Regions from separate parts of the Paraburkholderia sp. A1RI-2L genome, predicted to be linked through region 3. Evidence: predicted binding sites of a transcription regulator. Region 3 holds the regulator's gene; each other region holds the start of a gene.

Evidence for each region. Region 3 encodes LexA, which represses DNA repair genes until DNA is damaged. Its sites were predicted from a motif close to ACTGTATNNNNATACAGT; they were not measured.
Region 1: a site for LexA is predicted at 2,742-2,759, ahead of PWP93_RS07450 (VRR-NUC domain-containing protein). Genes of this name have one in related genera too.
Region 2: a site for LexA is predicted at 4,944-4,961, ahead of imuA (translesion DNA synthesis-associated protein ImuA). Genes of this name have one in related genera too.

What each region holds. Positions count from the first base shown of each region.
Region 1 is NZ_JARBTA010000001.1:1,595,758-1,605,427, reverse strand. Features, by position in the region: gene PWP93_RS07455 (ATP-dependent DNA helicase) at 1-932, opposite strand, end outside; gene PWP93_RS07450 (VRR-NUC domain-containing protein) at 929-2,734, opposite strand; gene PWP93_RS07445 (hypothetical protein) at 2,906-3,565, shown strand; gene PWP93_RS07440 (DUF3443 domain-containing protein) at 3,588-4,934, opposite strand; gene PWP93_RS07435 (DUF2844 domain-containing protein) at 4,931-5,419, opposite strand; gene bamC (outer membrane protein assembly factor BamC) at 5,813-7,048, shown strand; gene PWP93_RS07425 (L-lactate permease) at 7,160-8,761, opposite strand; gene PWP93_RS07420 (hypothetical protein) at 9,009-9,383, opposite strand.
Region 2 is NZ_JARBTA010000001.1:724,141-733,810, forward strand. Features, by position in the region: gene ppk1 (polyphosphate kinase 1) at 1-207, opposite strand, end outside; gene ppx (exopolyphosphatase) at 436-2,025, shown strand; gene PWP93_RS03485 (GNAT family N-acetyltransferase) at 2,098-2,916, opposite strand; gene sixA (phosphohistidine phosphatase SixA) at 3,062-3,526, opposite strand; tRNA gene PWP93_RS03495 (tRNA-Pro) at 3,682-3,758, shown strand; gene PWP93_RS03500 (response regulator) at 3,828-4,511, opposite strand; gene imuA (translesion DNA synthesis-associated protein ImuA) at 5,055-5,909, shown strand; gene PWP93_RS03510 (Y-family DNA polymerase) at 5,794-7,431, shown strand; gene PWP93_RS03515 (error-prone DNA polymerase) at 7,453-9,670, shown strand, end outside.
Region 3 is NZ_JARBTA010000001.1:1,022,072-1,031,741, reverse strand. Features, by position in the region: gene cysT (sulfate ABC transporter permease subunit CysT) at 1-773, opposite strand, end outside; gene PWP93_RS04910 (sulfate ABC transporter substrate-binding protein) at 921-1,964, opposite strand; gene lexA (transcriptional repressor LexA) at 2,278-2,928, shown strand; gene PWP93_RS04900 (hypothetical protein) at 2,983-3,369, shown strand; gene PWP93_RS04895 (DUF2939 domain-containing protein) at 3,444-4,160, shown strand; gene PWP93_RS04890 (universal stress protein) at 4,278-4,751, opposite strand; gene nodI (nodulation factor ABC transporter ATP-binding protein NodI) at 4,928-5,836, shown strand; gene PWP93_RS04880 (ABC transporter permease) at 5,847-6,683, shown strand; gene PWP93_RS04875 (hypothetical protein) at 6,705-7,127, opposite strand; gene PWP93_RS04870 (permease) at 7,281-8,351, opposite strand; gene PWP93_RS04865 (NADP(H)-dependent aldo-keto reductase) at 8,487-9,539, opposite strand.

The DNA of each region.
Region 1 (9,670 bases), 570 kb from region 3:
GCGGCGGGCAGGCGGTCGTAGAAGCCACGCGCAAGCGGGCACGATTGTCCGTGGCAGGCGAGGTCGGGGTGCTCGCAGGCCTTCTCGCGCGCGACCAGTTCCAAAACGCGCAGCGGCAGCGCGGTCGTGCTGCTGCCCGCGCCGGCTTTGCCATCGGCCTGCGCATCGGCAAGCGTGTTGAGCGCATCGATGGCGAGTTGACGCCCCGAGCTTTTGGCGCTCAGGAACAGCACCTTGTCGATACCGGCGCGCGCGCAGGCCTTCAACTGCGGGAACAGCGTGCCGATGGTCTTGCCGATGCCGGTCGGCGCCTCCACGAGCAGGCAGCGGCCTTGCGTCGCGGCGCGCCATACCGCCTCGGCGAGATCGCGCTGGCCTTCGCGGAACGCAGCATGCGGCAGGCGCAATGCCGCGAGCGCACAGTCGCGCGCCGCGCGATGCGCGCTTTCCTGTTCCGCCCACGCGATGAAGCGCGCGCACTGCGATTCGAATTCCGCGCGCAATAGCTGTGCGCTCGCGTGCTCGACGAGCGCCGTCTCACGTCCCGAGCCAATCTCGTAATAGACGAGCGCGAGTTCGAGCGCGTCGAGGCCGAGCTTTTCGCACATCAGCGCGCCGTAGACGCGCAACTGTGCCCAATGAAGCACACGCTGGTTCTCGCGCATCGCATCCAGATCGCCGCGATAGGTCTTGAATTCTTCGAGCCGTTGGCGTGCTGGATCGTAACCGTCGGCGCGGCCGCGCACGGTGAGCGTGCCGAATACGCCGGTGAGCGCGACTTCGGTTTCGTAGCCGGCGGGCCGGCGCGCGGCGATCGCAGCATGGCCGGCGCGGCCTTCGCTTGCATCGGGCGAGGGTGTGAAGCGCAAATCGAGATCGCCGCGTTTTGCGGTGAACTCACAGAGCGTACGGACCGCGACGGTGTAGCTCATGGCATTGACGCAGCGTTCGTGCTGGCCTGCGCCGCCCAGCGCACTTGTAGCACGGTCACGGGCAGGCCGTGCGCGGCGCAATACGCGAGCCAGCGGCGCTGATTGTCCTGCAGCCGGTCGCCGGGGCCTTTCACTTCGATCAGTTCGTAGCGTTGCTCGCGGGGCCAGAAACGCACGAGGTCTGGCAGGCCCGAGCGGTTCGCGGCGGGTTCGCGCAGGAGCCGCTCGAACCATAGCCGCAGATGGGCAGCGGGAAAGCAGTCGAGCGCGAGCGTGAGGAGCGCGGCGTCGAGCGCGGGCCATGCGACGTAAGGCGACTGGATGCCGTGCTTCTCGTCAAAACGCTGCTCGATGGTCGCGCGGTACGTGCCGCTTTCGAGTTCGGCGAGGCAGGCGGCAAAGAGCCCGGCGCGCCGCTGGACGAAGTCGGCGGCGTGCAGATCGGCGGGGCCGCGCTGGAACGGATGGAAGAATGCGCCCGGCAGCGCTGCGAAAAGCGCGGGCCAGCAGAGCAGGCCAAACAGGCCGTTGATGAGCGTGTTCTCGACGTAGAAGACCGGTGCGTCCGCGCACTCGAGCGTCCGGCGCGCGGCTTCCTCCACGCGCAGGCCCGCGCAGGCGGCGGGCAGCGTGAGTTCGGCGCTGGTGAACGTCGGCGCATCGCTGGCTTCGATTACGCCAGTTGCCGCGATTTCTGCCCGCGTCGCTGCCTGTGTTGCCGCTGGTATCGCGCTCGTGCTGCGCCGCCGCGCGAGGCGCGCGAGCGTGCGTGTCGCGCGTTGTGCTTCCTCCTCGTTCGCGGGCGCGCCGGCAATCGCCTGCGCGAGCGCGAGGGCGTCGTCGCGGCGACCCAACTGCTCGAGCACGCGCACGCGCCGGTAGCGCGACTCGGGATGGCCGCAGCCGACATAGGCGCGCCAGGCGAGCGCCGGTTCGCCCAGCCGCTCTGCAGCCTGACCCGCTGCGTGGCGCACCCGGTCGTGACGCGAGCGCAGCCAGTCGTTGGACCGGGTGTGCGGCGCGAGCATGTCGAGCGTATCGAGCGCCGCGCTCACGGCGTTGACGGCGTTGACGGCGTTGACGGCGTTGACGGCGTTGACGGCGCTTGCGGCGTCGGGCGCGAGATCGAAGGTTTCGCGGCAGTCTCGCAGCGCGAGCCAGGCGTCGATGTCGGCGCGCTGCCGGAACGCGCGCGACGCGCTGTCGAGCGGGACGTACTCGTAGCGATAGACGCCCAGATCGGCGAGCACGAACTCGGACCAGTCTTGCCGCAGATTGCCGAAGAACATCAGCCTCAGGCGTTCGCACAGCGGCGCGGCGGCCAAATGGAAGACGGTATCGGTCGAGCCCGGAAACCACGTTGACCAACCGTGCGCCTCGGGCGCAGCGGCTTGCAGGGCTTCGAGCGTTTCGGCACGCGTGGCGCGCGCGCCGGGCGCAACGGCATCGGCCAGCAGGCGCGCGCTGAGCGCCTGCAATTCGGCTTTGGTGACGAGTGCCGCGAGGGCATCGAACGCAAGCACGGGCGCACTGTCCAGCCAGCCGGCATCGGCGAGGGGAGCGGCCGCGGCGCGCGGGCAGCCAATCTCGGCGTAGTCGAGTTTGCTTGCGCGAAAATTCGGGCCCTTACGCATCAGCATGCGTACGAACAGCGCGCGCGAGCCGCGCGGCAGAGCGCCGAAGCTTTGCATGAAGCGCTGCTCGGCTGTGTCGAACAAGTCGGCGCAGCGCGCATCGAGCGAGGCGAGCGCGCGCTCGAAGTTCGCGAGGTAATAGAACGGATCGGGGGAGTCGGGAAGCACGCGCGGCACTGTATGAATATACAGCAGTGATGATAGCAGGCCGGCGCGTGCCCGCGAGCCCCCGGTCGCGGCAGCGGCGCCAAAGTCCGGTGCGCCTCGGGTCCTTGCGGCCTGTACGCTACAATTGCCGCAGCCTGAAAACCGAACCGCGCGAGAAGCGCAACAAGAGCGATGAACAAACGGAAAGCTTGCCTCGTCGGCCTCGCCGCCGGGGCCACTCTGCTCGCGGGATGCGTCGCGCAGTACCAGAATCCCAGTGAGTGCGCGCGGGAAATGCGCAGCCGGCTCGCCAGCGCTTCGCTGGGCGCACTGTCCGTCACGCATACCGCCGTGGCGTATCGCGGCAAACGCGTCGTGGTCGAGGGGCTGCTCGATCGCGGCGCATTGCCGGCATCGGGCGGGCTCAGCGCATCGGCCGCCGCCGCTCTGGCGGGCGCGCCCGTGGGTGCGGCAGCAAGCGCCTCCGATGCGAGTGCGGCGAGCGTTTCGGCCAGTTCCATGCCGACCTCGACTGCAACTTCAACGTCGACTGGCGCAGCGACTGCGCGTGGCGCGTCAGCGCCGCCGGCTGGGTCCATGGTGTCGGCGGCTTCCGGGGTCTCCGCGGCGTCCGCGCCTGTTGCGGACCCACTCGCGGCTTCAGTCGCGGAGAGCAAGCCCACCACGCCGATCGCGGCGCTTGCCGTGAAGCTCGGTTTGCACAAGGCCCCGCGCCCGTCCACCGCTGCCGAGTGCACCTACGACAAGACGGGCAGCCTCACGTCGTTCCGCTGGCTTTCTCCGGGCGCGCTCGCCCGGACCACACCCGCACCGGACGTCGACGACGAGTGACCCGCGCGCTTGCGCGCGCCACTCAGAACGCGAAATACGGCCCCGTTCCCGCCGGCGTCACCTGAGCTTCGATTGCCGTATAGATGCGCCGCCCGAAGAAAAACGGCAATCCCCAGCCGAACATATTGCCGTTGTAGCCTGCAAGGTCGTTGAACGCCCAGTTGCTGCTGGCGAGGAGCGTTTGCGCGTTCGCGACCGAAACCGAGGCCGGTGCGCTGATGCCGTCCGTTCCCTTGATCGATGCGCCGATGCTTTGTGGCGTGCTCGGGCAGTACCACACGCCGCAGCGCGTGAGGGCGGAGTTCGCGAAGAAGAAGCCGTTCGATCCGCTGTCCAGATAGCTGAGCGAATAGATCGAACCGTCCGAGGTTGTGGTCGTCACGTAGCCCGTAACTGTATTCGCGCGCAGCACGGTAGCGCTGCCGAGCGCATTGTTCGGTTGCGAGCCGATGCCGAAGATCAGGGATCCGCTCACCGCGCTCTGGCCCGTATCGGGCACCGCGGGCAGATCGATCACGACGCCGTTGTTGTCGTTGGCAAACGACGCGACGGGGTTGCGCACCTGCTGCGCGAGTGGCTGCGCGCTCGCCGTGCAGTTGCCGGAAGGGCATGCGTAGTACCACGAACGATTGGGCTGATTGACACAGGCTGCGCCACAGTCGGCGTTGAACGTCCCGACGCCGAGGATGCCGTTCGAGCGCAGCGCGGTGGAGTTGATCATCGCGAACCCGAAGCCCTGGCAGTAACTCGGCGTGACTGGCACGGATGGGTCAGCGATCACCTGGATCGGCAATGAAGGGGCGACTTCACCCGCGAGCCGCACGTCGGCGCTGCGCACCGCGCCCCACGTATAGCCGGTGCCGAAGGCCGCGCATTCACCAGCGGGTGACGAACTGGCGCCCGCATTGACGGCGGGCAGGGCGAATCCGGCGGGCAGCGCGGAGGCGAGCAGGCGCAGGCCTTGCGAGCCGGTGTCGACCTGCACGTTATCGACGGTTGCGCAGGTCGTCGTGCCCGGCACGCATACCGTCACGCTCGCCATGAGCATGTTGCGTGCGGCTTCAGGCGTGGCTGCGACACTGACCGCAAGGACATTCGGCGTGGTCGATTGCGGTACGGTGCCGGTCGTACTGGATGTGTCCGGACTGGTCGCAGACGGCGAACTCGCACTTGACGGCGCACTGGCGGCAGCGGGCGTGCTGGCGGGCGTGGTGACGCTTACTACGCCGGTGTTGCCGCTTCCCCCGCAGGCCGTGAGCACTGCCGAGAGCACTGTCGAGAGCACTGCGGCGAGGAGGCCTGCGAGTACGCCGGAGCGCGCGCCTGCACGCTCGCCCGTGGGCGAAACGCGTCGTGCCGGCGTGCTCATTGCAGGTCCCCTTCCGTGACGCCCGCAGGCAATGCCGCGGGCAGCCACGCACGGCCGATATAGCTGCGCATGTGGCCGCCGGATTCGACGACGACCGTGGGCGTATCGACGCGTGCAGCGTGCAGGCCGGCGCGTCCGGCGGCATGGAGCGCGGCGGCGCCGCTGTGCCAGTCGGCGGCGTAGCGGCCAAGCAGCACATCGAGGTCCGGCGGGGTGGGGCCTTGCCACGTGTAGGCGAAGATCTGGCCGCTATGGGTGGCGATGTACGCGTTGAAGTGCGTGCCGCCCGTGTCGACGTAGCGCGTCACGCGCGCTGCGCCGCCTGCGAGCGTCAGGCCGTTAGCGGGCGCGGAGGCTGGTGGCGCCTCGGGCGGGACTATGTCGCCGAGTGCTGCGTGGGCTGTCGCGGCACCGGCCGCGAGGCACGAGAAGAGGCAGGCGAAGGCCGCAGCGCGGCCCGCCTGCAAGCGGCTGTAAGTTTTCATCAACTCTCCGTATGTTGTTCTTTGCGCTTATCTCTTTTTCTCGGGGAAATTAACATCGGGCCGCTTCTGCAAGATCTGCGAACTTCAAATGTCGAGAGGCGCAAAACTGGCGGTCCCGCGTCTGCGTCCTTAGTGCATTGATAGAAAAAGAAATTTTCTCGATTCGCAGGTGTGGAGAGTGGCTTATGGAATGTTGATGAACGTTACATAGATCGGGTAAAAGCGGGCTGCGGGGTCCGTCATTCAGCGTCTGGAGCGCCGGTCTGACGGGCTGAGGCATGCCGGGCAGTGCCGTCGCCGCCCGGTTTTTGCACAGCGCGGCGTCTCACCGGTAAAATGGCTGGTTGATCCACGGAAACTAGCCCGTGGCCTAGCCGAAGGGATTACCCGAACATGAGTGATTTTCACCAACGTCTTGCCGCACGCGCGCTCGCGCTCCTGATGGCGGGCGGGCTGGTCGCCGGTTGCAGTTCGCCGACGCCCGGCAAGATCGATTACCGCAGCGATGCGAAGGCGAAGCAGGCGTCGCTGGCCGTGCCGCCGAACCTGCTCGACGAAACAGGCGACCAGCGCTCGCTGCCTCCGCAAGGCGGCGAAACCTCGCTGTCCGCGCTCAAGCAGGTTCAGGCCGCGGCGCCCGTGTCCGACCAGACCCAGGTGCTCCCGCAGGTGCCTGGCATGCACATTCAGCGTGACGGCACGGAAAGCTGGCTCGTCATCGACAGCCGCACGCCCGACCAGGTCTGGCCGCAGGTGCGCCGCTTCTGGCAGGAGCAGGGCTTCCTGCTGGTGGTCGACCAGCGCGACAAGGGCGTGATGGAAACCGACTGGAACGAAACCCATCCGAAGATCAACGACGGCCTCATTCGCAACACGCTGTCGTGGGCCACGGGCAATTCGTACGTCACGGCCGAGCGCAACAAGTACCGCACGCGCCTCGAAACGTCGCCCACCGGCGGCACGTACATCTTCATCAGCCAGAAGGGCCTGAGCGAGCAGCTGACCGGCACCAACAACGAAACCACCCACTGGGTGCCGAAGCCCAACGATCCGGCGCTCGAAACGGAGTACCTCAAGCGGCTCATGGTGACGCTCGCGCGCGCCAAGCCCGGCGTGCCCGACGCGCAGATCTCCGCCGAGGCCGACGCGAAAGCGAATGCCAACGGCAAGACGCCGGCCAAGGGTGCCGACGCGGCCGCTGCCGCCGTCGCGGCGCAGAACGCTGCTGTCGCGGGGCAGAGTGCGCCGTCCGATGCGTCGGCGGCGAACGCCGCAGGGGGCCAGTACACGTCGACCGAACTCACGCTCTCCGAGCCGTACGACCGCGCATGGCTGCGCGTGGGCGTCGCGCTCGACCGCTCGAACTTCACGGTGGACGACCGCGACCGCACGAAGGGCATCTACTATCTGCGCTACGTGGATCCGCAGGATCTGAGCTCGGCGGAGCAGGGCTTCTGGAGCCAGCTCTTCCACGGCCACAAGGACAAGGTCGCGAAGCAGTACAAGCTCAATGTGCGCGCCGTGACCGAGAACCAGACCCGCGTGTCGGTCGTCGACGACAACGGGCAGGTCGACTCGTCGCGGCCGGCTCGCGAGATCATGAGCCTCGTGGTCGAGCAACTGCGTTAAGCATTCTCGAATGCAGGGGGCGTCGCCCATGCCGCCCCGGGACAATCAAAAAAACCGCCTGCGAATTCCTCGATTCGCAGGCGGTTTTTCCATTCATGCTGCACGCCGTCTTCAATGCGGAGGAATCATCCACGTGAACACGTTTTGCTGCAGCCACACGAGAATGCCGAGCAGCACCGTCAGGAGGATCGAGTGCTTGAAGGTTTTCGCGAACACATAGCCTTCCTGCCCTTTGAGGTCGGTGGTTGCCACGCCCGTCGCGATATTTTGCGGCGAGATCATCTTGCCCATGACGCCGCCCGACGAATTGGTCGCCGCCATGAGCACGGGGTCCAGATTGAGCTGGTGCGCGGCCACCACCTGAAGATTGCCGAATAGCGCGTTGCCCGAGGTGTCGCTGCCCGAGAGGAACACGGCCACCCAGCCGAGGAACGCCGAGACGAGCGGGAAGAACGCGCCCACCGAGGCCACGCCGAGACCCAGCGTATAAGTCAGGCCCGAGTAGTTCATCAAAAACGCCAGCCCGACGATGGTGGCAACGGTCAGGATGGCGATGCGCGTTTGTACCCAGGTGTCGACGATCGCGGCGCCGAAGTCGGCGAGCTTGAGCCGCACGACCAGCGCCGTGATGATGGCCGCAAGCAGGATCGCGGTGCCCGTGCCGAGCGGCTGGAAGTCCCAGATCGCGCCATACGGCGTCTTGTACAGCGTGATGTAGACGGCCTTGTCGAGAACCGGCCAGTGCACCTTGAGGTCGCCGATCGCGAACACCTTGGCGATCGTCCAGAGAATCACGACCACCGCCACGATGATCCATGGATACCATCCCTGCGTTCCCGAGACGTCGCCGCGCACTTCCTTGGCGCGGTCGACCTTGATCTCGAAGCGCGCGTCGGGCGCGGGTTTCCACACGCGCAGAAACAGGATCGTGAGGATCAGCGAGACGAGCGAGGAGAGCACATCGGTCAGGCTGTAGTTGATGTAGTTCGCCGTGACGAACTGCGTGAGCGCGAAGCTGCCGCCCGAGACCAGCAGCACCGGCCAGATGCGCAGCATGCCGCCCACGCCCGCGTAGATGGCGATTACATAGAACGGCAGCGCCACCGCGAAGAACGGCAACTGGCGGCCGACCATTTGCCCGAGCGCGTCGGCGGGCAGGTGGGTGACCGCGCCGAGCACCGTGATCGGCACGCCAAGCGCACCGAACGCCACCGGCGCCGTGTTGAAGATCAGCGTGAAGGTGAGTGCCTCGAGCGCCGGGAAGCCGAGCATGATCAATAGCGAACTGGTGATCGCGACGGGGGTGCCGAAACCCGAGATGCCTTCGAACAACGCGCCGAACGAGAAGCCCACCACCACGAGCACGATGCGCCGGTCGTTGGGCAGATTGTCGAGCAGCCACATGCGAAACGCCGAGAAGCGCCCCGAGCGCACCGCAATGTTGTAAAGCAGGATGGCCGTGACGACGATCCACATGACCGGCCACAGCGCGAAAACCACGCCGTTGAGCACCGAACTGATGGCGAGATTGACCGGGAACTGCCAGCCCGCGATCGCGACGACGAGGCCCACGACGAGGCCCGCGAGCGAAGCCTGCCACGCGGGCCGGCGCGCCCAGCCCAACAGGACGAGCACCACGGCGATCGGCAGCACCGCCACGATGAACGACAGGAAGAGCGAGTTGCCGATGGGAGTCAACAGCTGATGGAACATGACGTCTCCTTTATGCTGATTGGTATCGGCGCATCGATGCGTGCGGGCGCAAAGGTGTGCCGGGCGTGGCGTCGGCAGTGCGCGCGGCGCGCGGTAGACCCGCGCGCCGCCATGGGGAGCGGAATTCAGTAAGGCCGTGCTTCAGTACCCGATACCCAATAGCAGCATAGAAAATGGTTCGGGAGCGTCAAGGGAGGGAAAGTACGGTCGTGCGGCGCGCGTAACGCTGGGTGGCGCTGGCTGGCGCTTAGTGATGCCAGTGGCCGCCCCCACCGCTCCAGTAGCCAAAGCCAAAGGAGATGGCGGGCGCCCCCCATCCCCACGCGGGATAGGGGTAATACGGGGGGTAAGCCGGAAAAGCCGGATAAGAGGAATAGAGCGGCCAGGCCGGCACCGCGATAGCAACGGGCGGGGAGGGATAAAGCGGCCCGGGGTATTGTTCGGGGACGGCCGCGGGTGCGGGGTTGGCAGGCAGATTCGCTTGCGGATTGGTCTGCAAGACCGCGTTTTCATGCTGCGTGCTCGAGGCGGGCACGGTGCCGTAGTAGTACGGCGAATAGCCGTATGGGTAATAGTAGTAGCAGCCGGAAAGCGCGAGCAGGACGGCCGTTGCAGCGAGCATCGAGCTCCGCCTGAGCGCGCCGCGCGCCCACGGGCGCTCCAACGAGGATTGGCGCATCGAGGCGCTCCAACGAGGATTGGCGCATCGAGGCGCTGCAAGGCGAGGCAAGGGCGGCTAAGGGGCGATTCATGGCGGACTCCTTACTCGGCCGGCAGTAAGTGCGTTGGGCACCCGGAACCTGATCGATCGAGCTTACGCTCCTCGCCGCCACCCTGTGTTGCACTTGAATCACCGCATCTTTCGCGTGCTTGCATGACTGCATGCCCAAACACACGCATGCATAGTCG
Region 2 (9,670 bases), 300 kb from region 3:
CGTGAGCGCGCCCGGATTGTCGCGCATCTGCTCCTGAAGCCCGGCCATGCGGACTTCGAAGAATTCGTCGAGATTGCTGCTGGTGATGCAGATGAAGCGCAGGCGCTCCAGCAAGGGAACGGATGGGTCGGCGGCCTGTGCAAGGACACGCTCGTTGAATCCCAGAATGCCCAGTTCGCGATTGAGTAAGGGATAGCGGATGGACATTGGTATCGAAAGCGGAATTCCAGGGGATGATTCGAACGGACGCTCGGAAATTCTCACAGTTTCGTGACGTTATTATGAAATTTGGCGTGTCATAAATTCTACGCTCCATTTTCACGTATTCGACACGTCTCGCGGCAAAGATGCAGGGTGGGTCAGGGCGTCCCTCGCGGGGCGCTGCGGGCCGCAACCGGTGCGAGGGATGACATGGGGAAGTCGGGTACGCTTAAAATGGCATATTTGGACAGTGCGGCGGCCGCCCAGCGAGACCGGATGGCCGTGCTCTCACGCATGGAGCTCGCCCCCTCGATGGTCACCAATCCGCAACTGCTAGCCGCCGTCGATCTCGGCTCGAACAGCTTTCGTCTGATCGTCGGCCGGGTCGAGGAAACCGACGCCGGCAGCCAGATCTATCCCGTCGATGCCCTGCGCGAGCCGGTGCGTCTTGCCGCTGGCCTTTCGAAGGAAAAGATGCTCGACCGCGCCTCGCAGGTGCGCGGCTGGGACGCACTCAAGCGTTTTGGCGAGCGTCTGCGCGACTTCCATCCGGACCACGTGCGCGCGGTGGCCACCAACACGCTGCGCGTGGCGAAAAACGCGCGCGAATTTCTCGCCGAGGCGGAAAAAGCGCTCGGCTTCCCGATCGAGGTAATCGCGGGCCGCGAAGAGGCGCGCCTCATCTACGCGGGCGCGGCCCATTCGGTGCCGGCGAGCGCGGGCAAGCGCTTCGTGGTGGACATCGGCGGCGGCTCGACCGAGTTCATCATCGGCGCGCACTACACGCCGATCCGCATGGAAAGCCTCTATATCGGCTGCGTGAGCCATAGCCGCCAGTTCTTCCCGGCCGGCAACGTCGACGAATACACCATGCGCCAGGCCGAACTGGCCGCCACGCGTGAGATCCAGATCATTTCCTCCGACTATCGCAAGACCGGCTGGGACCAGGCGATCGGCTCCTCGGGCACGGCGCGCGCGCTCGCCGAGCTTGTGGAAGCCAACGGCTTCAACGACCCGGGCATCACGCACGGCATCTCGCGCGGCGGCCTCGAGCGCCTCAAGCGTGCGCTCATCAAGGCCGAGAACGTCAACCGCCTGAAGCTCGTCGCGCTCAAGCCCGACCGCATTCCGGTGCTCGCGGGCGGCCTTTCGATCATGATCGCCGTGTTCGACGAACTGGGTATCGATTATGTCGACACCACCGACGGCGCGCTGCGCCTGGGCGTGCTGTACGACCTGCTCGGGCGCTCGCAGCACGAGGACATGCGCACCGTCACCGTGGAAGGCTTCATGCGCCGCTATGGCGTGGACCGCGCGCAGGCGGCTCGCATCGGCGAACTGGCGGTGAGCTTCTACGACCAGTTCGACGAGCCCGACGACGAGCGCCGCGAGGAAAACCGCATGTTCCTCGGCTGGGCGGCGTCGCTGCATGAGATCGGGCTGTCGATTTCGCACAGCGCGTATCACAAGCACTCGGCCTATATCGCCAGCAACGCCGACATGCCTGGCTTCTCGCGCACCGACCAGGCGCGCCTCGCCGCGCTCGTGCTCGGCCACGTGGGCAAGCTCGGCAAGCTCTCACAAACGCGCGACGTGGAATGGCCGCTGCTGTTCTGCCTGCGCCTGGCGGGCCTCTTGAGCCGCCGTCGCGCCGATGTCGGCCTGCCGGAGATCAAGGTGATCCAGGAGGGCAACGGCTACGAAGTGCTGCTGCCGAACACGTGGGTGCAGAACAATCCGCTCACCGATTACAACCTCGTTCAGGAAGCGGCCGAATGGGGCAAGCTCGGGATTCCGTATCGCGTGGTGTACTCGGACGACTGAGGCACGGCGATTCAGACGTTGTGCTTTGTGGCGCTGCCTTGGCGCTTGTCTGGGCTGGCCTGTTATGGACGCTCAGCGCGCGGCGGCGTCGCCGAGGAAGTGGCGCGCGTAGCGCTCGTTGATATCCGAGAGACGGAACAGCGTGAGGAAGTCGGCGCAGTTGAAGTCTGGGTCCCATGCCGGCGCACCGCAGATCTTCGCGCCAAGGCGCAGATAGCCCTTGATGAGCGGCGGCGGCATGGCGGACGCGCCCGTGCGCAGTTCCTCGACGGGCAGCGGCGTGTGCGGGAACGCGCGGTACTCGGGCGCCGTGAGCGCGTTCGCTTCGAGCGAGGCGTAGAGATTGGCGGCGTAGTGGCCGCCGTCGGCCATCGCGACGCTCGCGCAGCCGAGCATCGTCTCATAGCCGTTGTGCGTCATGTAGGCGCCAAGGCCGCCCCACAACGACATGATGACCGAGCCGCTGCGGTAGTCCGGATGCACGCACGAGCGGCCCACCTCGACCATCTTGGGGCGCAGGTGCGCGAGGCGCGACAGATCGAATTCGCTCTCGGCGTAGAGACGCCCGATGCGCGCGGCCTGGTGCGGCGGCAGCACGCGGTAGGTGCCGACGACCTTGAGCGTGTCGAGATCGCGCACGAGCAGGTGATCGCACCAGCTGTCGAAGGCGTCGACGTCGAGGCCCGCCGGGCCCGCGAGGCGCGCGCCCATTTCCTCGGCGAACACGCGGTAGCGCAGGCGCTGCGCTTCGCGCAGCTCTTCGTCGCTGCGCGCCCAGGCCACCTGCAGGCGATGCTGCGCGGTAACCGTTTCCTCGGCGCGCGGCAGGCGCCGATTCGACTCGAAGAGGCTCGCAGCGAACGGCAGGGAAGGCGTCGGCAGATCTCGCATAGGGCGTCCTGGTCGGAAGTAAGAGAACTTTTCCGGCAATTTAGTAAGACGCGGTTACGTTTCCATGAAGACGCAATGACGATTCGATGACGCGCTGTAAGGCCAAGCTGGGAAAGGCCGGGGATGACGCCCGTGCCGCACGGCGCTAGACGAGGTCGGGCGTGATGGCGGCGAACAGGACCGCTTCGCCGTCGCCGTTGCGCTCGCGGCTTTTGATCCAGAAGACGCCGGCTTTTTTCATCGCCCAACTGCGGCGGGTGTTTTCGTTCGACAAGAGGCGTGCGGCCACTTCGCCGAGCGTCGGCTGATGGCCGATCACGACGACCGTGGAGGCGATGCCTTCCGGCCAGCCGGCGGCCGCGAGCACGGCGTCGACGCTGGCGTTCGGTGCAATCTCGCGCACGACGCGGTACTGATCGGTGAGCGCTTCGGCGGTTTGTATCGTGCGCGCGGCGGGGCTCGCGAGGATCACCGCGTCATCGGGCAGGCGCGCGCGCAGCCAGCGCGCGACGTTCTGCGCCTGCTTGCGCCCGCGCGTGGTGAGCTGGCGGGCGAGATCGCTCGCGGCGATGTCTTCGGCTTCGGCATGGCGCCAGAGGATGAGGTTCATTTGGCGGTTCTCTTGGAAGAGGGGCGTGTGTGGAGGTCGTTTTCCACGCGGGTTTCCTGCATGGTGCACGCGGGGTGAAGCGGCGGCAAGGTATCTGCCTTGAGCGATGTGGGTTTGACGATCTCTGAAAGAGGGCGATATAATCAGCGATTCGTCGGAGCGTAGCGCAGCCTGGTAGCGCATCTGATTTGGGATCAGAGGGTCGTAGGTTCGAATCCTATCGCTCCGACCACGATATTCAAGGGCTTAGCATGCATGTGCTAAGCCCTTTTTCTTTTTGCGCGGGCGCGGCGCGGGTGTCTCAAGAACTGGTCAGCCCGTGAAGCATTGCGTACTGAATCAGTTCCGCGTTGGAAGTCAGGTGCAGTTTGCGCATTGCCGCCATTTTCTGAGTGCCGATTGTGGAAGTCGTGCGGCCGGAGCGGCGGGCAATTTCGGTGAGTGACATGCCGCGTGCGATTAACTGGACGATTTCGCGTTCCTTGCGCGAAAGCGCAAATTTGTGCTTGATCTCTGCGGGTGGGGCGGATGCCGAAAGCCTGCGTGCGACCATATCGGAGACGGCGATTTTGCTGCCGGACTGCGCATACTGACAGACCTTGATGAGTTCGCTCAGCGACTCGTCTTTGGTGACAATGCCGGCGACGCGTGCGTGTATTAGTTCTCTGATTGTGCTGATGCTTGTTGTCATCGTGAAAACGACAACAGGGATGGCGGGATATTTGAATCTGAGCCACCGTATCAATGCCATGCCGTCCGTTTCGGGGGAATCCCAGCACATTGCAAGATCGGTGACGATCAGGTCGCAGGGGACTTTGTGCAATGCGTTCAACAAATCGAGTCCCGAATTTGCAACGGCGACAATCTCGTAGCCACGCAGGTTCGTAATGGTTGCAGCAACGGCCAGTCGTACGATGGGATGGTCATCGGCAATAATGACGCGGACGCGACCGGGAGTATCAACGGGATTTTCGTGACGATTCAAAATTAGCAGTCCTTTAATGTTTACATTTCGGATTATTTGCGACTTGATCGCGTAAATCTGTGCATCTCTTTTTGTCTTCTGATCACATCGATTTCCTGAAAAAGCGAAATTTCTTCGTTAAATGAATGCGGCCATGGAGACTCTGTCAAATATCGTGGAATCAATAAATAAGATTATTTCTACGCGGATTTATTTTTATGCCTGGTAAATATTGCTTGTGGTTGTGTAATTACTTTTGAGGAGGAATTTTTCGAAAATATCGTCGCTTTCATGAGGCGATGCCGGGCGCGATGCAGGCGGCATCGAACGGGAGGGATTTAATCATGCGGGGCTTGCGAGGGGGCTCCAGCCAACGGTGCGCAACCTGCGCTACTGCAAGACAGATCGAAGTTTGAGGGGAGGAACGCATCCGCTTCCCCAACCCCGTCAAATACTGTATAAATATACAGGTGCCGACGAGGCTTTCATGCCGTGCCGGCAATCCTGTGATGCCCCGTTTCGGATTGGGCAGGGCGTTCTATTCCCTTTTTCCAGAGCGCAATCATGGCAGCACTCCAGTTTGCGGCAACGCACCTGCCGCCCCGGCTGCAAAGCCGGGTCTGGCAGGGCAATCAGCTCGCGCACGTGGGCGAGCGCACGGTGGCGAGCGGTCATGCCGCGCTCGACGCCCAGTTGCCCGGTGCGGGTTGGCCTGCGGGCAGCCTGACCGAGCTGCTCGTCGAGCAGGGCGGTATCGGCGAGATGCGGCTCGTCGCGCCCGTGCTGCGCACGCTCACTGCTCGGGCGGGACGGTACGTGCTGCTCGTCGCGCCGCCGTGGCGGCCTTACGCGTGCGCGCTCAAGGCGTGGGGAATCGCGCTCGAGCGTCTGATCTGGGTGCGCGCGAGCGAGAGCGAGGCGCCGTGGGCCGCCGAGCAGGCGCTCAAGCAGGATGGCATTGGCGCCGTGCTGCTCTGGCAGCCGAAGGCGCGCGCCGATGCCCTGAGGCGTTTGCAGGTCGCCGCGCAGGACTCGCAGTCGCTGGCGTTTCTGATGCGTCCGCCCGCTGCGCGCAGCCAGTCCTCGCCGGCGCCGCTGCGCATGGTCTGCACGCCGGTGCCGCCGCCCGAGGATGCGCGCCTGAATCGCTGTGAACGGATGCAGCTCACCGCTGTGTCCGTCGATATTTTCAAGCGCCGCGGGCCGCCGCCCGCCCAGCCACTCGTCATCACTTTGCCGCTGCAGGAGTCGGTGCTGCCCCAGCCGGGCGCATGGCCGGCCGCGCCGTGGCCCGGGATCAATCATGTTGTGGATCGCCGTCACCTTGCCGTTGTTGCCGCTGGAGGCCGTGAGGCCGCCCGTGCCGCTCATGTCACTCACGTCGCCAGCACTGGAGTCACTGCGGGCCAGTCGACCTGACGAGGCTACGGGGCAGCGCTGCTGTGTGCTCGCCGATCACGCGCGCATCCTGATGGCCGATCTCGATGCGTTGCGCCTCGGCGTGCAGCCGGGCAGCACGCGCGCTCATGCGCTTGCGCTCGCGCCGGGGCTCGTGCTGCTCGAGCCCGATGCGGCGCGTGAGACGCGTGCGTTCGAGGCGCTCGCGCTTGCGCTGCTCGTCTACACGCCGAAGGTGTCGCTCGCGCAGTCGCATACGCTCCTGCTCGAAGTCGGGTCCGGATTGCGTCTTTTTGGTGGCGTGCGCGCGTTGCTGACCAAGGTGGCGGCCACGGTGGCCAGTTGCGGCCACGCCGCGCGCATCGCCTGCGCGCCCACCGCACAGGGCGCGTGGGTGCTCACGCAGGCGCGCGCGAGCGCCGGGGCGCATGCGGCGCGGCGCTTTCGCGTGCTCAAGGAGGCCACGCTCGTGCGCGCGCTCGACGCGTTGCCGGTCGCGCTCGCGCCGTTCGCCGCGCAGCACGAGCAGGCGCTCACGCAGATCGGCTGCGCGACGCTCGGCGATTTGCGACGGCTGCCGCGCGATGGCGTCGTGCGGCGCTTTGGCGACGGCGTGCTCGCCTGGCTCGCGCAGGCGCGCGGCGAGGCGCCCGATCCGCGAGCCTGGTTCGCGGCGCCGCCCTCGTTTCATGCTTCGCTCGAATTGCAGGCGCGCGTGGAGAGCGCCGAGGCGCTGCTGTTTGCCGCGCGTCGTCTCGTGATGCAGCTGGCCGGCTGGCTGGCCGTCCAGCATGGCGCGTTGAGCGGCTTCGAGCTGCGTCTCGAGCACGAGCTGGCGTCGCGCCACGCGCCGCGCACGTCGAGCCTTGCGCTATCGTGGGCCGCGCCTTCGCGCGATGCCGAGCATCTGCTATGGCTGTTGCGCGAGAAGCTCAATCAGACCGCGCTGACCGCGCCCGTGATCGGCCTTGCGCTCGTCGCCGATCAGGTGAGCGCTTATGCACCGCCCACCGACACGCTGTTTCCCTCACCCGAGGCGTCGGACGCGTCGCTCTCGCAACTGTTCGAGCGCATTGGCGCGCGCATCGGCGAGCAGAACGTGCTGCAGTTGTTCGTCGAGGACGATCATCGGCCCGAGCTGGCGATGTCGGCGCGAACCTGGCGTACGAGCCGCGGTGCGCCTGCGCGCCGGACCGCGCGCAAGCCGCGCGATTCACGCAAGTCGGAGGCTCGCTCCGACGCGCAGCAAGAAGCCGTGCCCGTGCAGACGGCCTTCGATCTGCCCGAGGTGCCGCTGCCGTCGCAGCCACGCCCGGCATGGCTGCTCGAAAAGCCGCTCAAGCTCGCGATGCGCGGAGACCGGCCGGTTTATCGGCGCCCGCTCAAGACGCTCACGCGCACCGAGCGCATCGAGGCGGGCTGGTGGGACGGCGAGGGCGTCGGGCGCGACTACTACGTCGCCGCCGACGACCAGGGGCGCATGTTCTGGCTGTACCGCGAGCGCATTGGCGGGCAGTGGTATCTGCAAGGGCTTTTTGGCTAACGCCGTTTCATCTTCCGCATCATGTCGAACCGTGGAGCGGGCGCATCGTTGCCTGCACAACTTTCTTCGCAGGGGCCGGCGCTGCCCGATTATGCGGAGCTGCACTGCCTGAGCAACTTCACGTTCCTGCGCGGCGCGTCGCGCCCGGGCGAGCTGGTCGAGCAGGCTATCCGTCACGGCTATCGCGCGCTTGCGATTACCGACGAGTGCTCGTTCGCCGGCATCGTGCGTGCGTATAGCGCGCTCAACGAATACGACGAAGCGCGCAAAAAGGCGCATGACAATGCCGCGGCGGCCGGTGCCGTGCCGGCGCCTGGCCCGTTCGTGCCGTCGCTGCATCTGCTGATCGGCAGCGAGCTGAATCTCGTCGATGAAAACGGCGCGCCGTTCTGCACGCTCGTTGCAATCGCGATGAATCGCGAGGGCTACGGCAACCTGTGCGAGCTGATCACGCTCGCGCGCTCGCGCGCGGAAAAAGGCCACTACCGCGTGCATCCGTCCGACTTCACCGATCCCGAGCCGGACTTCGCGCATCTGAAGCATCTGCGCGACTGCGTGTTGCTGCTCGTGCCGCAGCGCGCGGCCACGCTCGCGCAGACGCTGCGCGCCGCGCACTGGCTCGCGGGCTTCGCGGCCGAGCGCGCATGGCTCGCGCTCGAACTCTGGCAAACGGGGGGCGACGATACGCAGATCGAAGTGCTGCGCCACGTCTCGCAGGAAAGCGGCTTGCCGCTCGTGGCGGCGGGCGGTGTGCTGATGCACGCGCGCTCGCGCAAGCCATTGCAGGACACGCTGAGCGCGGTGCGCATCGGCAAGCCGCTCGCGTCGTGCGGCCGCGCGCTGGAACCGAATGCCGAACGTCATCTGCGCTCGCGCGTGCGGCTCGGCGCGCTGTATCCGCGCGATGCGCTCGATGCGACGCTCGAAGTCGCGCGCCGCTGCACGTTTTGCCTGAGCGAGCTGGCCTACGAGTATCCCGAAGAGCTCGTGCCTGCGGGCGAGACGCCCGCCTCATGGCTCGAAAAGCTCGTGATGAAAGGCGCCGCCGAACGCTGGTCCGACGGTCTGAACGAGAAGCGCAGCAAGCAGATCGGGGAAGAACTCAAGCTGATTACCGAGCTGAAGTACGAAAAATACTTTCTCACGGTGCACGACATCGTCCGCTTTGCACGCTCGCAGAACATTCTGTGCCAGGGGCGCGGCTCGGCGGCGAACTCGGTGGTCTGCTACTGCCTCGGCATCACGGAGATCGATCCGGTGCGCATGAACATGCTCGTCGCGCGCTTTTTGTCCCGCGCTCGCAACGAGCCGCCCGACATCGATGTCGACTTCGAGCATCAGCGGCGCGAAGAGGTCATTCAGTACATCTATCGCAAGTACGGCACACGCCGCGCCGCGCTGGCCGCAACGCTCATCACGTACCGTTCGCGCAGCGCGCTGCGCGACGTGGGCAGGGCGCTCGGTCTCGACAACGCGCTCCTCGAAAAGCTCTCGGGAGCGCATCAGTGGTGGGACGGGCCCGATTCGATCGCGAGCCATCTGGAGGAAGCGGGCTTCTCGCCCGACTCGCACGTCACGCAGCAACTGATTCGTCTCACGCGCGAGCTGCGCGGCTTTCCGCGCCATCTCTCGCAGCACGTGGGCGGCTTCGTGATCGCGAAGGACAAGCTCTCGCGTCTCGTGCCCATCGAGAACGCGGCGATGAAGGAGCGCTATGTGATCGAATGGGACAAGGACGATATCGATGCGCTGCGTCTGCTGAAGGTGGACGTGCTCGCGCTCGGCATGCTTTCGGCGATCCGGCGCTCGCTCGAATGCGTCGCGTTGCGGCGCGGGCTGCCGGAGTTTCGTGTGCAAGACATTCCGTCCGAGGATCGGGCGGTCTACGAGATGTGCTGTCACGCGGACACCGTCGGCGTGTTTCAGATCGAGTCGCGCGCGCAGCAGAGCATGCTGCCGCGTTTGCGGCCGCGCGAGTATTACGACCTCGTGATCCAGGTGGCGATCGTGCGGCCCGGGCCGATACAGGGCGACATGGTGCATCCGTATCTGAAGCGCAGGCATGGCGACGAAAAGGTCGAGTACGCGAAGGAGGATCTGCGCCCGGTGCTCGCGCGCACGCTGGGCGTGCCGATTTTCCAGGAGCAGGTAATGCATCTCGCGATGGTCGCCGCCGGCTACACCGGCGAGGAAGCCGACAAGCTGCGCCGCGCGATGGCCGCGTGGCGGCGCGACGGCG
Region 3 (9,670 bases):
GACACGCACAGCATCACCACAGCCAGCGCCGTCGCGCCCGCATAGTCGTATTGCTCGAGCTTCGTGATGATGAGCAGCGACGTGATTTCCGACTTCATCGGCACATTGCCCGCGATGAAGATGACCGAACCGTACTCGCCCAGCGCGCGCGCGAATGCGAGCGCAAAACCCGTAAGCAGCGCAGGCAATGCCGCCGGCAACACCACGCGGCGAAACGTGAGCCAGCGCGACGCGCCCAGGCAGGCGGCGGCCTCTTCCTGCTCGCGCTCGAACTCCTCGAGCACGGGCTGCACGGTGCGCACGACAAACGGCAGGCCAATGAACGTGAGCGCCACAAGCACGCCGAGCGGCGTAAACGCGATCTTGAGGCCGAGCGGCTGCAGGAACTGGCCGATCCAGCCGTTGCCCGCATACACGGCGGCAAGCGAGATCCCCGCCACGGAAGTCGGCAGTGCGAACGGCAGATCGACGAGCGCATCGATCACGCGCTTGAACGAGAACGTGTAGCGCACCAGCACCCAGGCGAGCAAGAACCCGAACACCGCATTGATGAGCGCTCCGCCAAGCGCGGAGAAAAATGTGAGGCGGTACGACGCGAGCACGCGCGGCGACGCCACCGCGCGCACGAGCTGCGCCCAATCGAGCGTCGCGGTCTTGAGGAACGTGGCCGCAAGCGGAATGAGCACCACGAGGCTCAGATACGCCACCGTGATGCCGAGCGTCACGCCGAATCCCGGCAGCGCGCCTGGCTTCTGTAATCGAAACGTCGTCATGCTCTATCTCTTCACATGGGTTGCGCGGAGCGCCTCCCGTCATGCGATACATGCGGGGCGCCGCGGCTAAAGACGCGCCTCGTCGGGCGCGCCTTGTTTTTGGCGTTGCTTGCTACTGCGTATTGCCGTAGGCTTACTACGGCCGGCTTATTGCGGCTGATAAATCGAATCGAACACGCCGCCATCGGCGAAATGCGTCTTCTGCGCCTTGGCCCAGCCGCCGAACGCCTCGTCGACCGTGTAAAGCTTGAGCTTCGGGAACTTCGCCATGAGCGCCGCCGGCACCTTGTCCGAGCGCGGACGATAGAAGTTCTTCGCGGCAATCTCCTGCCCCTTCTCGCCATAGAGGAACTCGAGATACGCCTGCGCCACCTTGCGCGTGCCGTGCTTGTCCACGACCTTGTCGACCACCGCAACCGGCGGCTCCGCGAGAATGCTGGCCGACGGCACCACGATCTCGAACTTGTCCGGCCCGAACTCCTTGAGCGAGAGGAATGCTTCGTTTTCCCAGGCGATCAGCACGTCGCCGATATCGCGCTGCACGAAGCTCGTGGTCGCGCCGCGCGCGCCCGAGTCGAGCACGCCTGCGTTCTTGTAGAGCTTCGTGACGAAGGCCTTCGCCTTCTGGTCGTTGCCGCCCGGCTGGTGCGCCGCATAGGCCCACGCCGCGAGGTAATTCCAGCGCGCGCCGCCCGAGGTCTTCGGATTGGGCGTGACGATCGAGACGCCGGGCTTCACGAGGTCGTCCCAGTCCTTGATGCGCTTCGGATTGCCCTTGCGCACGAGAAACACGACGGTCGAGGTGTATGGCGAGGCGTTGTCGGGCAGACGCATTTGCCAGTCCTTCGCGATCAGCCCTTTATTGGCGAGTGCGTCGATGTCCCAGGCGAGCGCGAGCGTCACGACGTCGGCCTGCAGTCCGTCTAGCACCGAGCGCGCCTGAGCGCCGGAACCGCCGTGCGACTGCTTGATGGTGAGCGTCTCGCCGCCTTTCGCCTTCCACTCCTTGATAAAGGCTTCGTTGATGTCCTGATACAGCTCGCGCGTGGGATCGTAGGAGACGTTGAGCAGCGCCGTGTCCGCATGCGCCGCCGGCGCGAAGACCGCCATGCCGACGAGCGGCGCCACGCCGATCAGCAGTTTCGCCGCCAGCGTCCTGAACCATGCGTGCCCCGTAATGCCTTGTTTCATCCACTTTTTCTCCGTGTCGTCGTGCGCATTCGTGCACTTTCGTGCGTTCTCGCGTGCCCTGCAGCAATCGATGGAGGCCAGTCTAGCGATCGGCTTACATTATTAAAAATGATGTTTTCTCATTTTTTAATACGTAAAAGTGGTAAGGACGGAGGAATTGGGCGCTTGCGCCTGTTTTCGCCGGTGGTTGCGTCCGTCGGGGAAGGGAAAGCGCCGTCGCGACGCCGTGCGGATGACAAAGTTCAAGTAACACTTGAAAAGCGGCGAGTACTGTATAAAAATACAGTCACCTGTTCAAACATACAGTAGCGCCATGACCAAACTCACCGCACGACAGCAGCAGGTTTTCGATCTGATCCGCCGCGCGATCGAGCGCACCGGCTTTCCGCCCACGCGCGCGGAAATCGCCGCCGAACTGGGCTTCAGCTCGGCGAACTCGGCGGAGGAACATCTGCGCGCGCTGGCGCGCAAGGGCGTGATCGAGCTGGCTGCAGGCGCTTCGCGCGGCATCCGCCTCGTGCCCGGTCCGGGCGATCTGCCGCATCAATTCACGCTGCCGCACGCGGGCCTCATGCAGCTCTCGCTGCCGCTCGTGGGCCGCGTCGCGGCGGGTAGTCCGATCCTCGCGCAAGAGCACATTTCGCAGAACTACACCTGCGACCCCGCGCTCTTTTCGAGCCGGCCCGACTACCTGCTCAAGGTGCGCGGGCTGTCCATGCGCGACGCGGGCATCCTCGACGGCGACCTGCTCGCCGTGCAAAAAAAGAGCGAAGCGAAGGATGGCCAGATCATCGTGGCGCGTCTTGGCGACGACGTCACCGTGAAGCGCCTGAAGCGGCAGCGCAACGGCATCGAGCTGATCGCGGAGAACCCTGACTACGAGAATATTTTCGTCGCGGCCGGCAGCGCGGATTTCGCGCTCGAAGGCATTGCCGTTGGTCTGATCCGTCCAACCGAATTCTGATAATTCCGCCTGCGCATTTTCTGCGCATCTTCTGCGCATTTTCCGGAGAGAGTCATGGAACGCCTTGCCCGCCTGTTGCCCTTCCGTCAATTCGGCCGTCTGCGCCATCTGCGCGGGATTGCCTCGTGCGCCATGCGCGAGGCGCGTGCTTCGGCGGCGGCCCTTGGCCGTCAATGCGGCTACCAGATCAATGGCTCGCTCTTCGACGACATCGAGCAAGAAGACGAAGCGCGCCCGCTGCCTTCCGCGCAGCCGGCCTTCGCACGCGTTTCGCTCAACAGCACGCTGAATGCGGAGCAGCCCGACCGCCGCGCACCGGTGCGCGTCTATCACGGCCAGTCGCGGCTCATCATGGTGGGCACGATGGAGGCGGTGTGCCGCGCCATCGACCGCTGTATCGCGGAGCAGCAGGCCGATGCGCCGGTCGCGCTGGCAAAGTAAGCAACAAAAGTGGGATCGTTTTTGATTGCGCGCGGTCAACACCCTGATTGAACACTGCAGGGTTGCACTAACCAATGACCGATACCCAAACGTATCCGCGCAAATCATCCAGCTGGAAGAAGCCCGTCGCAATCGCCGTCGCGGCGGTTGCAATCGTGGCGGCAGTGGGCTATGGCTATGCATCGCCATATATCGCGCTGAATAACCTCAAGGCAGCCGCCGACGCACGCGACGCAGCCGCACTAAGCGAGTACGTCGACTACCCGGCGCTGCGCGCGAGCTTGAAGCAGCAGGTTGGCGAGATGCTGCAACAACGCATGGAGGCCGCCCACGCCAGCAATCCGCTCATGCTGTTCGGCGCGATGATCGGCAATGCGCTGATCGGCCCACTGGTGGACGCGTATGCCACGCCAGAGGGCGTGGCCGCATTGCTCAGCGGCATGCCGCCGACCGGCAAGCCGGGAGAACAGCCCGCGCCTGTGCCGCCGGCTGAAGCGCCGTCGCCGCCACCATCGTCACAGGCAGGCCAAGCGACGCAGCCCGCACCCGGCAATCCTCCGGCTCAGGCGCAATCGCCGCAGCCGCAGCAAGCTCAGCCGCGAGCGCAAACCTCGGCGGGCTACCGCAGTCTGAACACGTTCGCCGTCACGTGGCAGCGCGGCGCAAACAGCGGCTATGGCGGCGATCGCTATGCCGCCATCCTGCAGCGTCATGGGCTGTTTTCGTGGAAGCTCGCCGCCGTGGAATTGAACGAGCCGAATACCGTCAACGACGCGAGCGCGTCGAACTGAGCAAGCCGTACCGAGATGAACCGCAAGAATTGCGGCGAGCCATCTACGTGGTAGTGGCTCCGCCGCTTTTCGCTGATTGACTGAACGCTGCAATCGCGCGGAAGCGATTGATAGCGGCTAGGCCGCCGCCTGCTGTTGCTGTTTTTCCTCGGCAGCCGAAGAGCAGGCCACGAGAATGCTGCACGTCACGCGGTCGAGCAGCGGCGTATTGCCCGCACCCATCCACCAGCGCGAAAGTCCGGTGCGGCAGCGATGCCCCACCACTACGAGATCGACGTGCAGCTCATTGGCGAGATTCGCAATCTCGTCGATCGGATGGCCGAACGCGAAGTGGCCCTGCGCACGCACGCCGCGTTCGGTCAGCCAGTCCACGCCTTCCTGCAGAATCTCGCGCGCCGTTTCTTCGAAGCGCCCACATGCCACGTCGGTGAGCAAGCCCGCACTTTGCGCGATCGTCGAGCGCATGTCGACCACCGAAAGCAGATGGGTCTCCGCATGCAGGTCCAGCGCCAGATCCGCGCCGCAACGCAGCGCCTTGCGGCCTTCGCGCGAGCCATCGTAACAAAGCAGAATTTTCTTGTAGCTCGCCATGATCGATTCTCCCTACCCGTCTGGAAACGCAGGTCACTATTACATGATGGTGCGCCGCAATTCGACACGCAAGGGCTGGAAAACGCCAGGTTTGCGTGCACATCGATGGTGCAACGGCATGGGGAGATGAACGCCCTATAATAGGCCGCCTTGCAACGTGCAACAGCCGCCCAACCATGCCCGCCATCGAATTCGAGCAGGTGATCAAGCACTACGGAGACAGGACCGTCGTGAACGGCCTGTCGTTCGACGTCCTCCCCGGCGAATGCTTCGGGCTCCTCGGCCCCAACGGCGCAGGCAAGACCACCACGTTGCGCATGCTGCTCGGCATCGTTTCGCCCGATGCCGGACGCATCAGCCTGTGCGGCGAACCGGTGCCCGCGCGGGCACGTCATGCGCGCGCGCGCGTGGGCGTCGTGCCGCAATTCGACAATCTCGATCCCGACTTCACAGTGCGCGAGAATTTGCTCGTGTTCGGCCGCTACTTCGGACTCTCGGCAAGCGAAACGCGCGCGCTCGTCGCGCCGCTGCTCGAATTCGCACGCCTCGAAAGCAAGGCCGATGCACGCGTGGGCGAGCTTTCCGGCGGCATGCGCCGCCGTCTCACGCTGGCGCGCGCGCTCGTCAACGACCCCGACGTGCTGGTGATGGACGAGCCCACCACGGGTCTCGATCCGCAGGCCCGCCACCTGATCTGGGAGCGGCTGCGCTCGCTGCTCGCGCGCGGCAAAACGATTCTCCTCACGACGCATTTCATGGAGGAGGCCGAACGGCTTTGCAATCGCGTCTGCGTCATCGAGGAGGGCCGCAAGATTGCCGAGGGCCCACCGAAGGCGCTGATCGAATCGGAAATCGGCTGCGACGTGATCGAGGTCTACGGGCCCGATCCGGTGGCGCTGCGCGACGAGCTCGCACCGCTCGCCAAGCGCACGGAAATCAGCGGCGAAACGCTCTTCTGCTATGTCGACGAAGCCGCGCCCGTGCATGCGCTTTTGCGCCATCGCTCGGATTTGCGCTACCTGCATCGGCCCGCGAATCTTGAAGATGTGTTCCTGCGGCTCACGGGCCGCGAGATGCAGGATTAACATCGCCATCATGCAGACACGCACGCAAACCCCGCCGCCCACGCGCCCCACCCAGTCGCCCATGCGCGAGCCGCGCGCGGCGCTGCCGTCGAACGCGACGCACTGGATCGCCGTATGGCGGCGCAACTATCTCGTCTGGCGCAAGCTGGCAATCGCCTCGATGTTCGGCAATCTCGCCGATCCGATGATCTATCTGTTCGGCCTCGGCTTCGGGCTCGGGCTGATGGTCGGCCACGTCGACGGCGTCTCGTACATCGCGTTTCTCGCGGCAGGCACGGTGTCGTCTTCGGTGATGATGTCGGCTAGCTTCGAGTCCATGTACTCGGGTTTCTCGCGCATGCACGTGCAGCGCACATGGGAAGCGATCATGCACACGCCGCTCTCGCTCGGCGACGTGGTGCTCGGCGAGGTTGTCTGGGCCGCCAGCAAGTCGGTGCTGTCGGGCGCGGCCATCATGATCGTGGCGGGCCTGCTCGGCTACGCGAGCTTTCCGTCGATGCTGCTCGCGCTGCCCGTGATCGCGCTCGCGGGCCTCGCATTCGCGAGCTGCGCGATGATCGTCACGGCGCTCGCGCCGTCCTACGACTTCTTCATGTTCTATCAAACGCTCGTGCTCACGCCGATGCTGCTGCTTTCCGGCGTGTTCTTTCCGCTCACGCAATTGCCCGCCGCCGCGCAGCACGTCACGCTGATGCTGCCGCTCGCGCACGCCGTCGAGTTGATTCGCCCGGCCATGCTCGGGCGCCCGATCGAGCATGCGGGACTGCATCTCGCCGTGCTCGTGCTCTACGTGGTGGTGCCCTTCGTCGTCGCCTCGATCCTGTTCCGGCGGCGCATGATGCGCTAACGCGCGCGGTTCGGAACAAGCTCAGTCGTCGTCGTCGCCCCAGGGGATGTCGACATCCGAAATGAAGGCGACGGTCGCGAACGGGCCGCCTTCCTGGCGGCCGATCTTGCCGTCGGCGCGATGCCACTCGACGCGGAACTGCGTGGACTGCGACTGGGCAAGCAGGCGAATCGTTCGGATCTCCTCCGGATCCGAGTCCTCGACGGGACCATCGAGCGAAATCAGCAACTGCTGCGGCCAGAGGCCGTCGGCGGGATCGTAAATGCGGTCGCCATCGGGGATCGACGTGTGCGCCTCAACGCCGATGGTCGCCGACGCCTCGACGATCATCTTGCCGAGCGCGCGCAAAACCGCCGTTGCACGAGCGGAGTTGGCCTGCCGGATGGCGAGGTCGCCCCGTGTCAGGGCCTGTTCGAGTTTCGGATTCGTTTTTTGCTTTGCCATGGCGGTTCCCGGGCGCGAGCCCTGTTCTGTGCGGATTGTGTGCAGATGGCCAGCCGGCTGGCCGGCAATCCGACGTTGATGCGTGTCTCTTATCTTAGGGCCTGTTCACGCCGTTGCGCACCAATACGTGCGAACAGGCCTTAATGAAGCGCGCTAAAACCCCAGCGCGACTGTTGCCAGCCCCGCCACCACGCCGAACAGCACGACCACCGAGCCCACCAGCGCCAGCGTACGCACCCTGAACGAGCCGGCCAGCATCGCGAACGACGGCAGGCTCACGGGCGGCAACGTCATCAGCAGCGCGCCCGCCGGCCCCACGCCCATGCCGAGCGCCAGCATCGCCTGAATGATAGGCACCTCGCCGGCGGTAGGGATCACGAACAGCATGCCGGCCACCGCAAAAACGACGATCCAGCCGAGGCTGCTCGCCACCTCGGGCCCGATGTGCGGAAAGAGCCACGCACGCGCCGCGCCCAGCAACAGCACGAGCACGATGTATTCCGGCACGAGCCGCACCGCCATGCGCACGAAAAGGCGCAGCCAGCGGATGAGCACATTGCCGCTCTCGGCCTGCTCCTGCGCGAACATCGCGAGCCGCACGTCGGCGGCGAGCGCCTCCTCGCGCGTCACCAGCCGATTCGCGAGCCAGCCGAGGCCGAACACCATCAGCACGCCCAGCACGAGGCGCAGCGCACTCCACTGCCAGCCCAGCACGAAGCCCATGAACACGAGCGTCGCGGGGTTGAGCACCGAGTTGCCGAGCCAGAACGCGATCGCCCCGCCCGGCGACGCATTGCGCGCGCGCAGCCCCGCCACGACAGGCGCGGCGCAGCACGTGCACATCATGCCGGGCACCGCGAGCAGACCGCCCGCCGCGACGCTGCCGAAACCATGGCGCCCCATGACGCGCGCAATCCATTGCGCCGGCAACAGCGCCTGCACACCCGAGCCGAGCAGCAGGCCCAGCACCATTGCCTGCCAGATCGCCTTGCCGTAGGCCAAGGCATAGTCGAGCGCAGCCGCGAACGACGGCTCAGGAGCGCTCGCCGCGCCGCCCATCAAGATGGACTTGCCGATCGAATGCGTGGCCTCGGCCGTGAAAGCGCGGTGGTAGTACGGAAACCACTTCACATAGAACAGGCCGGCAACGGCCAGCAGAATGAAAAGGGGCCAGCCCCACGAGGGCGGCGATTGTGGGGGTTGTGCTTCGCGTGCGCTGGTCATTGTAGTCATACTCCGCTAAGGGGCTCGGGGTCGGATGATCCGGGGCGAGCGGGTCAAGCAAGGCGCGCCGACCCGCAGAACCGGGCAGCGCGCGCCGCATGATGCCCGCACGCGCAATGCTTGATCAAGCCAAATTCAAGGTGCGGGATTGGGCTGTACCTCATGCAGCGCGTCGATCTGCGCGAGCGCTTCGGGCGAAAGCCTGATATCGACGCTGCCGATATTTTCCTTCAGCTGCGCCATCGAAGTCGCGCCAATCAGATTGCTGGTCACGAACGGCCGGCTGTTGACGAACGCGAGCGCGAACTGCGCGGGCGACAACCCAAGCTCCTTCGCGAGCGCCACATAGCGCGACGTGGCCGCCACCGCCTGCGGCTTGCTGTAGCGCTGAAAACGCTCGAACAGCGTGATGCGCGCGCCCTCGGGCCGCGCGCCGCCCTCGTATTTGCCCGAGAGCCAGCCGAACGCCAGCGGCGAATAGGCCAGCAGGCCGATGCCTTCGTGATGCGAGAATTCGGACAGCCCGCTTTCGAACGCGCGATTGAGCAGGCTATACGGATTCTGGATGCTGACGACGCGCGGCAGCCCTAGCTTTTCGGCGGCGCGCAGGAATTGCGCAACGCCCCAGGGCGTTTCGTTCGACACGCCGATATAGCGCACCTTGCCGGCCCTCACGAAATCCGCGAGCACGGCAAGCGTCTCCTCGATCGGCACCGTGTATGCATCGTCGATCCATGGATACGCGTTGCGGCCGAACGTCATCGTGCTGCGGTCGGGCCAGTGCAATTGATAGAGATCGACGTAATCGGTCTGCAGGCGCGCGAGGCTGCCATCGAGCGCTTCGGTCAGGTTCTTGCGGTCAAACTGATTGCCGTCGCCGCGGATATGACGCGGATTGTGCGGCTGGCGTGCCGGGCCCGTTATCTTGGTCGCGAGCACGATGCGATCGCGCGCCGCGCGATGCCGGGCGAGCCACGTGCCGATGAAACGCTCGGTCTGCCCTTGCGTTTCGGGGCGCGGCGGCACCGGGTACATTTCCGCTGCATCGATGAGCGTGACGCCGTGATCGAGTGCGTAATCGATCTGCTCGTGCGCTTCGCGCTCGGTGTTCTGCTCGCCCCACGTCATCGTGCCGAGGCCGATCAGGCTCACCTTGACGTCCGTATCGCCGAGAGTGCGGTATTCCATCGAAGCGTTTTCCATCATCTAATTGAGAAGAACCGCGAAACTATCACGCCGGCCGATTTTTTTCAGGCGCCGGGAAATCCGCGCGCACAAAGCAAAGCGCCGGGGTCCTGAGGACACCCGGCGCCCAGGCC